2 regions of the Massilia sp. CFBP9012 genome follow, and region 1 is predicted to be linked to the other one. Evidence: predicted binding sites of a transcription regulator. Region 1 holds the regulator's gene; the other holds the start of a gene.
The links. Region 1 encodes HrcA, which represses chaperone genes, less so after heat shock. Its sites were predicted from a motif close to TTAGCACTCNNNNNNNNNGAGTGCTAA; they were not measured.
Positions count from the first base shown of each region.

Region 2: groES (co-chaperone GroES) is a predicted target of HrcA. The motif match lies at 3,756-3,782, and genes of this name have one in related genera.

Region 1 is NZ_JAXCWM010000005.1:109,312-116,370, forward strand. It holds gene SOM61_RS09560 (hypothetical protein) at 1-111, shown strand, start outside; gene SOM61_RS09565 (hypothetical protein) at 291-932, opposite strand; gene SOM61_RS09570 (hypothetical protein) at 953-1,537, opposite strand; gene SOM61_RS09575 (HAD family hydrolase) at 1,777-2,478, shown strand; gene hrcA (heat-inducible transcriptional repressor HrcA) at 2,595-3,623, shown strand; gene SOM61_RS09585 (TonB-dependent siderophore receptor) at 3,775-5,982, shown strand; gene fur (ferric iron uptake transcriptional regulator) at 6,069-6,500, opposite strand; gene SOM61_RS09595 (outer membrane protein assembly factor BamE) at 6,580-7,059, shown strand, end outside.
Region 2 is NZ_JAXCWM010000017.1:81,250-88,308, forward strand. It holds gene SOM61_RS23690 (xanthine dehydrogenase family protein molybdopterin-binding subunit) at 1-1,302, shown strand, start outside; gene SOM61_RS23695 (sulfite exporter TauE/SafE family protein) at 1,295-2,098, opposite strand; gene SOM61_RS23700 (EVE domain-containing protein) at 2,099-2,569, opposite strand; RNA gene ssrS (6S RNA) at 2,659-2,840, opposite strand; gene SOM61_RS23710 (cell division protein ZapA) at 2,887-3,198, opposite strand; gene SOM61_RS23715 (hypothetical protein) at 3,195-3,485, opposite strand; gene groES (co-chaperone GroES) at 3,876-4,166, shown strand; gene groL (chaperonin GroEL) at 4,207-5,853, shown strand; gene SOM61_RS23730 (PEP-CTERM sorting domain-containing protein) at 5,968-7,059, opposite strand, start outside.

The DNA.
Region 1 (7,059 bases):
TTCAGCAGCTACGCCGTCGCCGCCAATGCGCGCTCGGCGGAGGCTTACCAGTCGCAGGTGTCGGTCGGCATGGAAAAGATCGCCGTCGTGAAGGTCAGCGCCGCCCGCTGAGCGCCTGGAACTGTTTCGATGAACCCCGCGGGCAAAAAAAAGCCCACTCCAGAGGAGCGGGCTGAAATCCAATTCTTTTCTGAGGAGAGTTGGAGGAGACAGGAGTTATTATGCTGCGTGACAGCATATAAATCCAATTTTCCTTTCAAATACTCGACATAAGAATTGTGTATATCTGATCAGCTCCGTGCGGCCTCGCAGGTGACGTTGATATTGGTGACGTTTGCAGCCTTCATGGTGCCGGTGGCATTCGCGACGGTGCAAACCTGACCGGTCGGCTGGGTGAGGACGGTCACGCCATAGGTCTGATCGTATTCAACCGCCCCGGCGAAGACGTAGCTGATCGGCGTCGTGACTCCTGCGGCCGGTTTGGCGATCGAGAAAGTACCCCCGGTACTGCCATTGGCCAGCACCAGGCCGTCGGCGGTCAGGCCGCTCACCGTACCGCCGATCGTATAGATATCGACCGCGCATGCGAAGGTGATGTTGATCTCCGCCAGGCGACCGGCGGTATCTCTCCGATTATCAAACGACCCTTGCGGTGTGTCGCATTTCTGATTGGCCGGGAAACTTTTGAACGCCACATCGTAAACATCGCCGTACTCGAGCGTGTTCGGGAATGAGAAACTGACCGTCGCACGAGGGGTGGCTGGCGGCGCAATGGCGATTTCCATGCCATTGGTAGTCAGGACGGCGCCCGGATAAACGATGCCGGTGATCGTGCCTTTGACGACGAACTCGGCTTTGTCGCTGCCGCCACAGCCGGCCAGGCCCGCGGCCAGCGCCAGCGCGAGCGCCGGACGGATCAGGGAAGACTTCATGCGTAACGCTCCAGGGAAAATTAAGGGGTGCAGGTAACCGCCACATTGGTGACGGGGGCCGGGCCAATGGTGCCGCTGCCATTGCTGACGGTGCAGGTCTGGCCGGCTGGTTGTTCCAGGACCGCGACGCCGTACGGCGAATCTTCAGCGACGTCGGCCATCTTGAACGCGGTGGCGCCAGCCTGCACGGTCACCCGGTCGGCGCCGTTGACCAGGACCAGACTGCCCTTCAGGTTGCTGACGCTGCCGGACAGCGCATGGCGGTTGAGCTCACACGTGATGTAGACGGTGTAGACGTGGTAGCCCGCACGGCCGCTCGGATTGGCGATCTTGCAATCCTTGACGTTCGACGGCTTGGACTTGAAATCGACGCTATAGCGGTCGTCGGTCGAGATCAGGTTATCGAACGCCCATCGCCCCTGGCCGGAACCATTGGCCGGCGGCGTGATTGCCTTCTCCTGGCCGCCGCTGGTCACGACCAGGCCAGGCTTGGTCACACCTTCGAACGTGCCGCCCAGCTCCAGCTGGCCATCGCTTCCGCCGCAGGCAGACAGTGCGACCGCGCAGGCCAGCGCCGCGCCGGCACGCAGGTAGGAACTCTTCATAACATCTCCAAAAAATCTAGCGGGAAAGCGCAGCTGCGCGGTGAGAATAGAAAAATCGCTCAACATTTTAGTCCATTTGGCAAGCAGCTGGTCCATTTCGGGCGTATTTGGTTTTGTATCTTGGTGTAACCATAATTCAACAAAGGCAATATTCCAGAGTGCAGGCGGCGTGCGCATTGCATTCGGACTGGCGCATCGCTATGCTTGGGACGCACCTTTTCCCCCTAGTCTGGAAGCCGATGACCCGCCAACCCTGGCCGAAAGCCGTCCTGTTCGACCTCGACGATACCCTGTGGCCGATCGCGCCCGTGATCCTGGAAGCCGAAAAACTGTTGTATGCCTGGCTCGGCGAGCACGCGCCGCGGGTGGCCGAACGCTTCACGATCGACAGCCTGCGGGCGGCGCGCCTGGAACTCCTGGCCGCGCGCCCCGAGTTCGGGATCGACCTGGGCGCGCTGCGCCATGCCGGCCTGGTCGCCGCCTTCGAACAGGTGGGCGAGGATCCCGGCAAGGCCGAACTGGCGATGACGGTGTTCTTTGCCGCCCGCAATGCCGTGACGCCCTATAAGGATGTCGTGCCGGGCCTTGCGCGCCTGAAGCGCCATGCGCTGGTCGGCTCGGTCACCAACGGCGTGGCCGACCTGCAGACCATCGGCCTGGCCCATCATTTCCAGGCCTCGGTGGCGGCGCGCGAGTTCGGCCGCGCCAAGCCCGACCCCGGCATCTTTCTTGCCGGCTGCGCCGCGCTCGGCGTCGAGCCGAACGAGACCCTGTACGTGGGCGACGACCTGTTGCTGGACGTCCAGGGCGCCCAGAGCGCCGGCCTGCGCGCGGCCTGGATGAACCGGACCGGCAAGGTCAACGAACTGGCCCATGAAGTCCGGCCCGACGTCGAAGTGGCCAGCCTCGACGCACTGCTCGATTGGCTTGAATCGCTGTAAAGACGCGGGCTAGAGCGTTGGACATGCGTCACAGCAAGCCTTGCGCTGCCCGTGCCACGTCTCAACCTGCCTATAATGCACACACTTAATACGAGCATCGAACGTTTCCTGGAATCATGCAACTCGACCAACGCGCCCACACCCTGCTCAAAGCCCTCGTCGAGCGCTATATCGCCGACGGCCAGCCGGTAGGCTCGCGCGCGCTGTCCAAGCTGCCAGGCCTGGAGTTGTCGCCAGCCACCATCCGCAACGTCATGGCCGACCTCGAGGAGATGGGCTTCGTCGCCAGCCCGCACACCTCGGCCGGCCGCATCCCGACCCCGCGCGGCTACCGCGTGTTCGTCGACACCCTGCTGACGGTGGGGCCGATCGACGACAAGACGGTCGATGCCGAGCGCATGCGTTTGCCGCAGCCCTTGTCCAACCTGCAACCGCAGAAACTGATCGCCAACGCGGCGCAGATGCTGTCCTCGCTGTCGCAATTCGCCGGCGTGGTGCAGAGCCCGCGCCGCGAGTCGGTGTTCCAGCAGATCGAATTCCTGCGCCTGGGCGAAAAGCGCATCCTGCTCGTGATCGTCGATCCGCGCGGCGACGTCCAGAACCGGCTGCTGCTGCTCGATCAGGATTACTCTCCGTCGCAACTGACCCAGTCGGCCAACTACCTGAACCAGAACTTCGCCGGCCTGTCCTTCGACGCGGTGCGCAAGCGCCTGAGCGGCGAGCTGCAGCAATTGCGCGACGATATGGGCCGCCTGATGCAGGCGGCGGTCGAGGCCGGCAGCGAGGCGATGGCCGAGGGCGACGATATGGTCATCTCCGGCGAGCGCAACCTGCTGTCGGTGTCCGACCTGTCGTCCAACATGAGCTCGCTGCGCCAGATGTTCGAGATGTTCGAGCAAAAAACGGGCCTCATGCAATTGCTCGACGTCTCGAGCAAGGCCGGCGGCGTGCAGATCTTCATCGGCGGCGAATCGAAGCTGGTGCCGATGGACGAGATGAGCGTGGTGACGGCGCCGTATGCGGTCGATGGCCGCATCGTCGGCACCCTGGGCGTGATCGGCCCGACGCGGATGGCCTATGAAAGAGTGATCCCGATCGTCGACATCACGGCCAAGCTGCTGTCGAACGCCCTCAGCCACTCCTGAATCGCAAAAACTTAAGCCAGTGCAAGGCTGGCAACCCTCTCGCCACAATTTGACATAGTTTTTGAAATGCAAATGAGTATGATTCTCAATTGCATTGAGCCGGAGCATTCCGGCTTGCCCACAGAACAGTCAAATAACAGGAACAAGAGGGATGAAACTGACAGCAATACGCATGACGCCGCTGGCCGCGGCAATCGGACTGGCGCTGGTCGGGCTGCCGGCCATGGCCCAGCAGACCCCCGGCAACGCGCCGATGCAGCAGGTGCACATCGTCGGCACCGCCGAGCAGGAACTGAAGCAGGCGATCGGCGTCTCGGTCATCACCTCGGAAGATATCGAAGCGCGTCCGCCAGCCAATGACCTGGCCGAGCTGATCCGCACCATGCCGGGCGTCAACCTGACCGGCAACAGCGCCAGCGGCCAATACGGCAACAACCGCCAGATCGACCTGCGCGGCATGGGCCCGGAAAACACCCTGATCCTGGTCGATGGCAAGCCGGTCAGCTCGCGCAACTCGGTGCGCATGGGCCGCAGCGGCGAGCGCAACACGCGCGGCGACACCAACTGGGTGCCGGCCGAGGCGGTCGAGCGCATCGAGGTGCTGCGCGGCCCGGCGGCGGCGCGCTACGGTTCCGGCGCCGCCGGCGGCGTGATCAACATTATCACCAAGGCGCCGGGCGACTATCTCACCGGTTCGGTCACCGCCTATGCACTGGCGCCGGAGCACAGCGAGGAGGGCGACAGCAAGCGGCTCGGCTTCAACCTGTCCGGTCCGCTGGCCGGCAAGGTGTCGTTCCGCGTGTTCGGCAACGTCAACAAGACCGACGCCGACGCGCTGGCGCTGAACGCCACGCCGGACAACAGCGCCAACGGCGCGATCCCGCCGGCCGGACGCGAGGGCGTGCGCAACCGCGACATCGGCGGCCTGCTGCGCTGGGACTTCATGCCCGACCAGGTGCTTGAGTTCGAATCCAACTTCAGCCGCCAGGGCAATATCTATGCTGGCGACCGGGCCGTGAATGCGGCCGGCTTCCCGATCCTGGGCGAGCTGGCCAATGCCGCTGCCGAAACCAACGTCATGCTGCGCCGCAGCGCCGCGCTGACCCACCGCGGCAAGTGGGGCGCGACCACCTCGCGCCTGTGGCTGACCTATGAAGGCACCGACAATACGCGCATGAACGAAGGCCTGGCGGGCGGACCGGAAGGCAGCATCAGCGATCCGGCCAAGCGCTCGACGTCGGAGCTGGAAACCTACGGCGCCAACGGCGAGATCCATACGCCGCTCAACTTCGGCGGGGTGGCGCAGATGCTCACCGCCGGCTTCGAGGCGCGCAAGGAAAAGCTCAACGATCCGTATTCGATGACGCAGGCCGCCACCGCGATTCCCGGCATGCCGGCTGGCGAACGCGATGGCCGGTCGAGCGCCGAAACCTATGCCGTCTATGTTGAAGACAATATCGGCGTGAATACCGCATTCACCCTGACCCCGGGCCTGCGCTTCGACAAGCACAGCCAGTTCGGCACCAACTGGAGCCCGAGCCTGAATGCCTCATATGCCTTGGGTCCAACCTTGACCTTGCGCGGCGGCATAGCGCGCGCCTTCAAGGCGCCGAACCTGTACCAGTCGAATCCGAACTACCTGTACTACACGCGCGGCAACGGCTGCCCGGTCAACAACCCGAACCTGGGTGGCGGCTGCTATGTGCGCGGCAACGACAACCTGGCGCCGGAGACCTCGGTCAACAAGGAAATCGGCATCGCCTGGAAGGACCGGGGCCACGAGGCCAGCCTGGCCTACTTCCACAACGACTACAAGAACAAGATCACCGGCGGCATGGATCACCTGCTCGGCAACACCTCGGCCAATGGCCGCCTGTTCCAGTGGGAGAATTCGCCGAAGGCGGTGGTGCAGGGCGTCGAGGGCAACCTGACGATCCCGTTCGGTCCGCGCCTGAAGCTGACCAACAACCTGACCTATATGATCGAGAACGAGAACAAGACGGATGGCGAGCCGCTGTCGGTCATTCCCGAATACACGCTGAACTCGACCCTGGACTGGAAGGTCAATGCCAGGTTGACGACGCTGTTGACGGTGTCCTATTACGGCAAGCAGGAACCGCGGCGCCTGACCGGCACCGGCGGCCAGGCCAGCGGCGAGGCGCTCAACACGCTGGCGCCGTATGCCGTGGTGGGCGCCAACGTCGGCTATGCCTTCACGCCGAAGCTGTACCTGCGCACCGGCATCAACAACCTGTTCGACGAACGCCTGTTCCGGCGCAGCACCAATGGCAGCACGGGCGCCGAGTCGTACAACGAACCGGGCCGCGCGTTGTTCGTGAACCTGACCGCCTCGTTCTGACGACGCTTAAATAGAGAAAGGGCGCATGGGATGATTCCCATGCGCCCTTTTTACTTGCTTTTACACCGGCCGTGCCGGCTGCAAGATTACTCCGGCTTGCCGATGCCCCGGCACTGCGGGCAGCTGCCATAGATCGCCAGCGCATGCTCGACGATCGTGAAGCCGTGTTGTTCGGCAATCATCTGCTGGCGCTTTTCGATCTCGTCGTCATAGAACTCTTCGACGCGGCCGCAGGTGACGCACACCAGGTGGTCGTGGTGGGAACCGGCGTTGAGCTCATAAATGGCTTTGCCGGTCTCGAAATGGTTGCGGTTGAGCAGGCCAGCCTGCTCGAACTGGGTCAATACGCGGTACACGGTCGCGAGACCAACGTCCATATTGTCAGCAAGAAGGATCTTGTAAACATCTTCCGCCGTCAGATGCCGTACGGAGCTGTTCTGGAAGATTTCCAGGATTTTCAGTCGTGGCAGCGTGGCCTTGAGGCCGCTCGCCTTCAGGTCAGTCGGGTTGTTACTCATGTTTGTCACTCGAATATTGGCGGAGTGCTTTATGATATAGCGTTTTGGAAGCTCCCGCTCGAACGTATTGAGGTTAACTATGCCTGTCAAACAAGCCGTATTCCATCGATTCTCCGCCAAAGCGGCTCTGGCGGCGGGTCTCGCCTGCACCTTGACGCTGTCCGGCTGCGCATCCTGGCGCAACCAGACGCGTCCGGCGCCGCCGGTGGCAACGGATGCGGCCGCCAGTGCGTCCGACGCGGAAAAGTCGGCCGCCATCGCCAATGCCGGCGCCCAGACCGTCCAGGCCTCGCGCCTGCAGCGCTTCCTGTGGATCTTCTCGCCTTACCGTCCAGACATCCAGCAGGGCAACTTCGTCTCGCAAGAGATGCTCAACCAGCTCAAGGCCGGCCAGACCCGCGACCAGGTGCGCTTCCTGCTCGGTTCGCCGCTGCTGATGGATGCCTTCCACGGCGACCGCTGGGATTACCCGTTCTACCTGGCGCGCGGTAATGGCGAGCTGACCACCAGCCGCGTGACCGTGTTCTTCAAGGACGACGTGGTCGAGCGTTTCGAAGGC
Region 2 (7,059 bases), on a different contig from region 1:
CCGGCCGAACCGGCGACCATCCTCGAACGCGGCGCACGTGTGCACGAAGGCACGCACTTCAAGGCCACCTATACCCGCCCCTTCCAGCTGCACGCCTCCATCGGCCCGTCCTGCGCCGTGGCGCAACTAGTGGAAAACCGCTACACGGTCTGGACCCACTCGCAAGGCGTGTTCCCGCTGCGCGGCGCGCTGGCCGAACTGCTGGGAGTAAAGGAGGACGCAATCCGCTGCATCCACGTCGAGGGCTCGGGCTGCTATGGCCACAACGCCGCCGACGACGTGGCGGCCGACGCCGCCCTGCTGGCGCGCGCCTTCCCGGGCCGGCCGGTGCGGGTGCAATGGATGCGCGAGGACGAACACGGCTGGGAGCCGTTCGGTGCGGCAATGGTGGCGCAGGTGGCGGCCACGCTGGGCCCGGACGGCCGCATCGCCGACTGGCAGTACGACGTCTTCACGCCCCCGCACAACACCCGTCCCGGCAAGGCCGGCAACCTGCTGCCAGCCACGCATCTGGCCAAGCCGTTTACGCCGCCGGTGCCGAAACCCAGCCCGCAGCCGGAAGGCAGCGGCGACCGCAACGCCATCCCCTATTACCGGCTGCCGAACGCGCGCGTGACCCATCACTTCCAGCCGAAGGCGGTCCTGCGCACCTCGGCCATGCGCGGCCTGGGCGCCTATTGCAATGTGTTCGCGATCGAGAGCTTCATGGACGAACTGGCGCGTGCGGCGAAAGTCGACCCGGTCGCGTTTCGGCTACGCCACCTGGACGATCCGCGCGCCATCGAGGTGGTGAAGCTGGCGGCGGCGAAGTTCGGCTGGGATGGCTACAAGAAAACTGCGCGGCGCGGGCGCGGTTTCGCCTTCGCACGCTACAAGAACCTGGCATCCTATTGCGCGCTGGCGGTCGAGGTGGAGGTGGCGCGCGAAACGGGTCTGGTGCGCGTGACGCGCGTATCGAGCGCCGTCGATTGCGGCGAGATCGTCAATCCGGACGGCGTGCGCAACCAGATCGAGGGCGGCGTCAATCAGTCGGCCAGCTGGACTTTACTGGAACAGGTGCGTTTCGACGCCGAGCGCGTGCTCACCGTGGACTGGGCCTCGTACCCGATCCTGCGCTTCGGCCAGGTGCCCGACAAGGTCGACGTGCACCTGATCGACCGCCCCGGCCAGCCCTTCCTGGGCACCGGCGAAGCAGCGCAGGGCCCGGCCGCGGCGGCGATCGCCAACGCGGTGTTCGACGCCAGCGGGCTGCGCATGCGCGACCTGCCACTGGATCGGGCGAGGATGAGAAAGGCTAGTTGAAAGCCTTCCAGAACATGTACACCGCCAGCGCATACAGAATCACGGCGAAGATGCGCTGCAGTTGGCGCACCGGCATCTTGTGCGCGGTGCGGGCGCCGAGCGGCGCCATGGTCACGCTGGCCAGCACGATGATGGCCAGCGCCGGCAGGTAGACGAAGCCCAGCGACCATGCCGGCAGGCCCGGCTCGCCCCAGCCATAATACATATTCGACAGCGTGCCCGAGAGCGCGATCGGAAAGCCCAGCGCCGCGCTGGTGGCGACCGCGTTATGGATGCGCACATTACAGCGCGTCATGAACGGCACCGAGACGAAGCCGCCGCCGGCGCCGACCAGTCCCGACAAAATCCCGATCAGGCCACCGGTGACGAACATGCCGGCCCGGCCCGGCAATTCGCGCGCCGCCGTCGGCTTCTTCCCGATCAGCATCTGGGTGGCCGAAAAGGCGACGAAGCAGCCGAAGAAAAAGGCCAGCACCGAGGTGTTCATCTGCTTGCCGATCCAGGGGCCGATCCAGGAGCCGATCAGGATGCCCGGCGCCAGCAGGCGCACCACGGGCCACAGCACGGCGCCGTGCTTGTGGTGGGCGCGCACCGAGGACATCGAGGTAAACAGGATGACGCCGAGCGCGGTGGCGATCGCCATGTGGACCACCAGTTCGTCGGCGAAGCCGCGCGCGGTGAAGATCATCGTGATGAAGGGCACCAGCACCATGCCACCGCCGATGCCGAGCAGGCCGGCCGCGAAGCCGCCGAAGGTGCCCATCGTCAGCAGGGCCAGGATCAGCCAGGGATCCATTCAGGCCCCCCTGGCGCGCACGAGTTTGACGACCGCATCCCATTCGGATCTGGTGACCGGCGAAATCGACAGCCGGCTGCCCTTTTGCAGCAGCACCATGCCGTCCAGTGCGGGAACGGTGCGCATCTCGGCCAGCGGCAGATAGCGCCCCGCTTCCCGCGCGCGCACGTCGATCGAGATCCAGCGCGGCGTTTCCGGGGTGGCTTTCGGGTCGTGGTAATGGCTGGAGGGGTCGAACTGGGTGGCGTCGGGATAGGGTCCGCTCGCGATCTCGGCCAGCCCGGCCACGCCCGGCACGGCGCAGCTGGAGTGATAGAACAGGACGCCGTCGCCGACGGCCATCGCGTCGCGCATGAAGTTGCGTGCCTGGTAGTTGCGCACGCCGAACCAGGCCACGGTCTGGCCGGGTGCGGACAGGACGTCGTCGAAACTGACTTCGTCCGGTTCGGATTTCATCAACCAATAGCGCATCGCGCCGTTCTCCCTGCAAGGCGCCGTCACGGTTGACGCGCGCACAAAAAAAAGCGGCTGCGTACAGAGTGCGCAACCGCTTGTGTATTCTAGCCCCCGCCAGTGCCGTTTTTGCCGGCATCCTGAACCAAAACGGTTCAAGGCGGTCACGGTCAGATCAATTTCGGGTTCGTCAAACGAGTGACGCTCACTCCCATCGAACTTGTTCCACGACCTATGCGTAAGAATGGTTCAAGGAATATATGGCAAATCTCGAACACCGCAGGGTAGAGCGCAGTGTACTCTTTTGAAGCGGCATGTCAAACGGATTCGGCTTTTCAGAAAAGATTTTCCTGGGGCGCCAGCGCCTTGTCGAGCACCGTGTGCATCGCTTCCAGCTTTTGCTTGACCTCGAGGATCGACATGTCCGACAGCGGCCCCTGCGGCGACTTCACCGACAGGAATTCCGCGGCGACGCTTAGCGCGGCCATGACGGCGATGCGGTCGGTGCCCCTCACCTTGCCCGAATCGCGCAGCTGGCACATCTTGCCGTCGAGGTAGCTCACCGCCTCACGCAGGGTGCGCTCTTCGCCGTCGCGGCAGGCCAGGCGGTAGGGCTGGCCCATGATGGTGACGTCGAGATGGATCATCGTGCTGCCTCACTATCGCCTGGTGCGCCGGTTGCCGTGCCGGCCGAATCGCCGGCGGCTTCGTCTTCCCCGCCCTCTTCGCCGTCCTCATCGGGCGGCTTGGGCAGCTCATCGAGCAGGGCCTCGACCCGGCGCTGGGCCTCGATCAGGCGTTCCTTGAACGCCAGGTTCTCGGCGCTGAGCAGGGTATTGGCCTGACGCAGCAAATAGTTCTCGGCGCGCAACGACTGGGTCAGCTGGGCGAGCCGGTCGATTTTGTCTGAGAGGTCTTGGAATTCGGAAATCATTCGACACTATAGGATCGAGATGGATTTTCCGTCAACCGAATCGCGCTGCGGTGCGGCAAGACCCGTCTGGATGGCCCTGCCGCGGCGGCCTGGCGTGCGGCAGGAAAGCGCCAGGCAGTGTACGCTGCCCGCCTCTTGCCTGTTCTGCACTTGTCGGCAAGAGATGCTAAAAATGCATTGCGCAGGGCCGACACCGGCTTGCGCTGGCTCAAGCGTACAAAACTATATCTACCGCCAGGCGCTTGAAAAGGCAAGTTATCGTCCCTATAATTAGCACTCGTTAGCTGAGAGTGCTAACAACTCTTTGCAGATCGCCGCGGCACTTGAACACAGGGCCGGGGCGATGTCAAAAAAACGCTAGTTAAACCACTGAATATTAAGGAGTTTTGCATGAACCTTCGTCCTCTGCACGATCGCGTAATCGTCAAGCGCCTCGACCAGGAAACCAAGACTGCGTCTGGCCTGATCATCCCTGATGCCGCGGCAGAGAAGCCAGACCAAGGCGAAGTCCTCGCCATCGGTAACGGCAAAGTGCAAGACAACGGCCAGGTCCGTCCGCTGGAAGTCAAAGTCGGCGACCGCGTGCTGTTCGGTAAGTACTCCGGCCAGGCCGTCAAGGTCGATGGCGAAGAACTGCTCGTGATGCGCGAAGAAGACATCATGGCCGTCGTCCAGCAGTAATTCCCTGACCCCATTCACGAAACATTCGGAGAAATAACAAATGGCAGCTAAAGAAGTAGTGTTCGGCGACGCAGCGCGCGCCAAGATGGTCGAAGGCGTCAATATCCTGGCCAACGCGGTCAAGGTCACCCTGGGCCCGAAAGGCCGCAACGTCGTGCTCGAGCGCTCGTTCGGCGCCCCGACCGTCACCAAGGATGGTGTCTCGGTCGCGAAAGAAATCGAACTGAAAGACAAGCTCCAGAACATGGGCGCGCAGATGGTCAAGGAAGTCGCTTCCAAGACCAGCGACAACGCCGGTGACGGCACCACCACCGCGACCGTGCTGGCACAAGCCATCGTGCGCGAAGGCATGAAGTTCGTTGCCGCCGGCATGAACCCGATGGACCTGAAGCGCGGCATCGACAAGGCCGTCGCCGCCACCGTCGAAGAACTGAAGAAGATCGCCAAGCCAACCACCACCACCAAAGAGATCGCACAAGTCGGCGCCATCTCGGCCAACTCGGAAACCTCGATCGGCGAGCGCATCGCTGAAGCGATGGAAAAAGTGGGCAAGGAAGGCGTCATCACCGTGGAAGACGGCAAGTCGCTGAACGACGAGCTGGATATCGTGGAAGGCATGCAGTTCGACCGCGGCTACCTGTCCCCGTACTTCATCAACAACCCGGACAAGCAAGTGGCCGTGCACGAGCAGCCATTCGTCCTGCTGTGCGACAAGAAGATCTCGAACATCCGTGACTTGCTGCCGGTACTGGAACAAGTCGCCAAGGCTGGCCGTCCGCTGGTCATCGTCGCCGAAGACATCGAAGGCGAAGCGCTGGCGACCCTGGTCGTCAACAACATCCGTGGCATCCTGAAAACCGTCGCCGTCAAGGCGCCTGGCTTCGGCGACCGCCGCAAGGCCATGCTGGAAGACATCGCCATCCTGACCGGTGGCCAGGTCATCGCCGAAGAAGTCGGCCTGACCCTGGAAAAAGTCACCCTGGCAGAACTGGGCCAGGCTTCGCGCATCGAAGTCGGCAAAGAGAACACCATCATCATCGACGGCGCCGGCCAGGCTGAATCGATCGAAGGCCGCGTCAAGCAGATCCGCGCCCAGATCGAAGAAGCGACCTCGGACTACGACCGCGAAAAACTGCAAGAGCGCGTGGCCAAGCTGGCCGGCGGCGTTGCCGTGATCCGCGTCGGTGCAGCCACCGAAGTCGAGATGAAAGAGAAGAAAGCACGCGTCGAAGATGCACTGCACGCTACCCGCGCTGCGGTGGAAGAAGGCATCGTCGCCGGCGGCGGCGTGGCCCTGCTGCGCGCTCGCGCCAACATCACCGTCAAGGGCGACAATCCAGACCAGGACGCAGGCATCAAGATCGTCCTGCGCGCCATGGAAGAGCCACTGCGCATGATCGTCCAGAACGCCGGCGAAGAGCCATCGGTCGTCGTCGCAGCAGTGTTGGCCGGTTCGGGCAACTACGGCTACAACGCCGCCAACGGCACCTACGGCGACATGGTCGAAATGGGCGTGCTGGATCCAGCCAAGGTCACCCGTTCGGCCCTGCAGAATGCAGCGTCGATCGCCGGCCTGATGCTGACCACCGACTGCATGGTCTCGGAACTGGCTGAAGACAAGCCAGCCGGCGGCATGGGCGGTATGGGTGGTATGGGCGGCATGGGCGGCATGGACGGCATGATGTAAATCAGCCGGTCGCCTGGCGCGCCGCGGCAACGCCGGCGCGCCAGTCTTCCACGATAAAAAGCCCGCGAGGTTCACACCTCGCGGGCTTTTTTGTTGTTTGATGCAGCGGGAACCTCAGCTCCTGGCGCGCGGCCCCTTGCGACGCAGCCACAGCATGGCCGCGAAGGCCGCGCCGCCCAGCCACAGGGTGCCCGGCTCCGGCACGTCGACCGGGTCGTTCGGCTCGACCTCGATGTCGTCCGGCGGACCACCCGGGGTGCCAGGGATGCCGGGATTTCCCGGGGTGCCCGGAACGCCTGGCGTGCCCGGCGTATCGGGACCTCCCGGCGTGCCCGGCACACCCGGCGTGGGCGGAGACAACTCGGGATTGGGTCCCGGGCCGGGATCGGGATCGGAGCCCGGGACGGTGCCAGGGTCCGGCGTCGGCGATGATGGCGTCGGCGTTGATGGCGTCGGCGTGGATGGGGTCGAGGCGCCAGGCAGGCCGCCGCCAGGACTGTCGCCACTGCCGGCATTGCCATTGCCGGCACCTCCCGGCGTCGGGGTACTGCCGACAGGCGTCCCGGTCGACGGTGTCGTCGCGCCATCGCCGCTGCCGTCGCCCAGCGTGCCGCCGTTCGAAATGCCCGAGCCATACCTTGCGGGCGGACTGCCCATGAGGTCAGCCAGGCGCGACTGCGCGGCCGGCGCGGCGCCCGTCAGCAGGCCGGCGCCGTTCGGGAACACCTCGGTATGATAGCGCTGCCCTGCGGAGGGACCGTCGTCGAATCCCTCCAGGCCGGCCGCCACGGCCATTATCCCGCCGCCATCCTCGGTGACGAAGGAATCGAGTTCCGACTCGGTCGGCCCATGGGCTTCGACCGGATACATCGGCACGTCGGAAATCCGGTTGGCGCAGCGCGCCCGCATCTCGTTCTTGCCGTCGGTGAGCAGGGTTTCGCCCGGCGCCAGCATCAGCTTCTTCCTGGTCCAGTAGACCTGGTCGCCCTTGCGGTAGGACACGTACACGGCGCGCGGCGCGGTCACGGTGACCGCGCGCGCATTCGCCACGTCGAAGCCGGCATAGTGCGCCGCGACCACGGCGTCGGTGCGGATGACGCGCGCCAGTTCGTCCTTGTCGGCCACGCCACCCGGGATGATCGAGAACGGATAGATGCGGCGTGCGGCGCCCTGTTCCGCGGCCGGCGCCGCGATCGACGCGGCCGG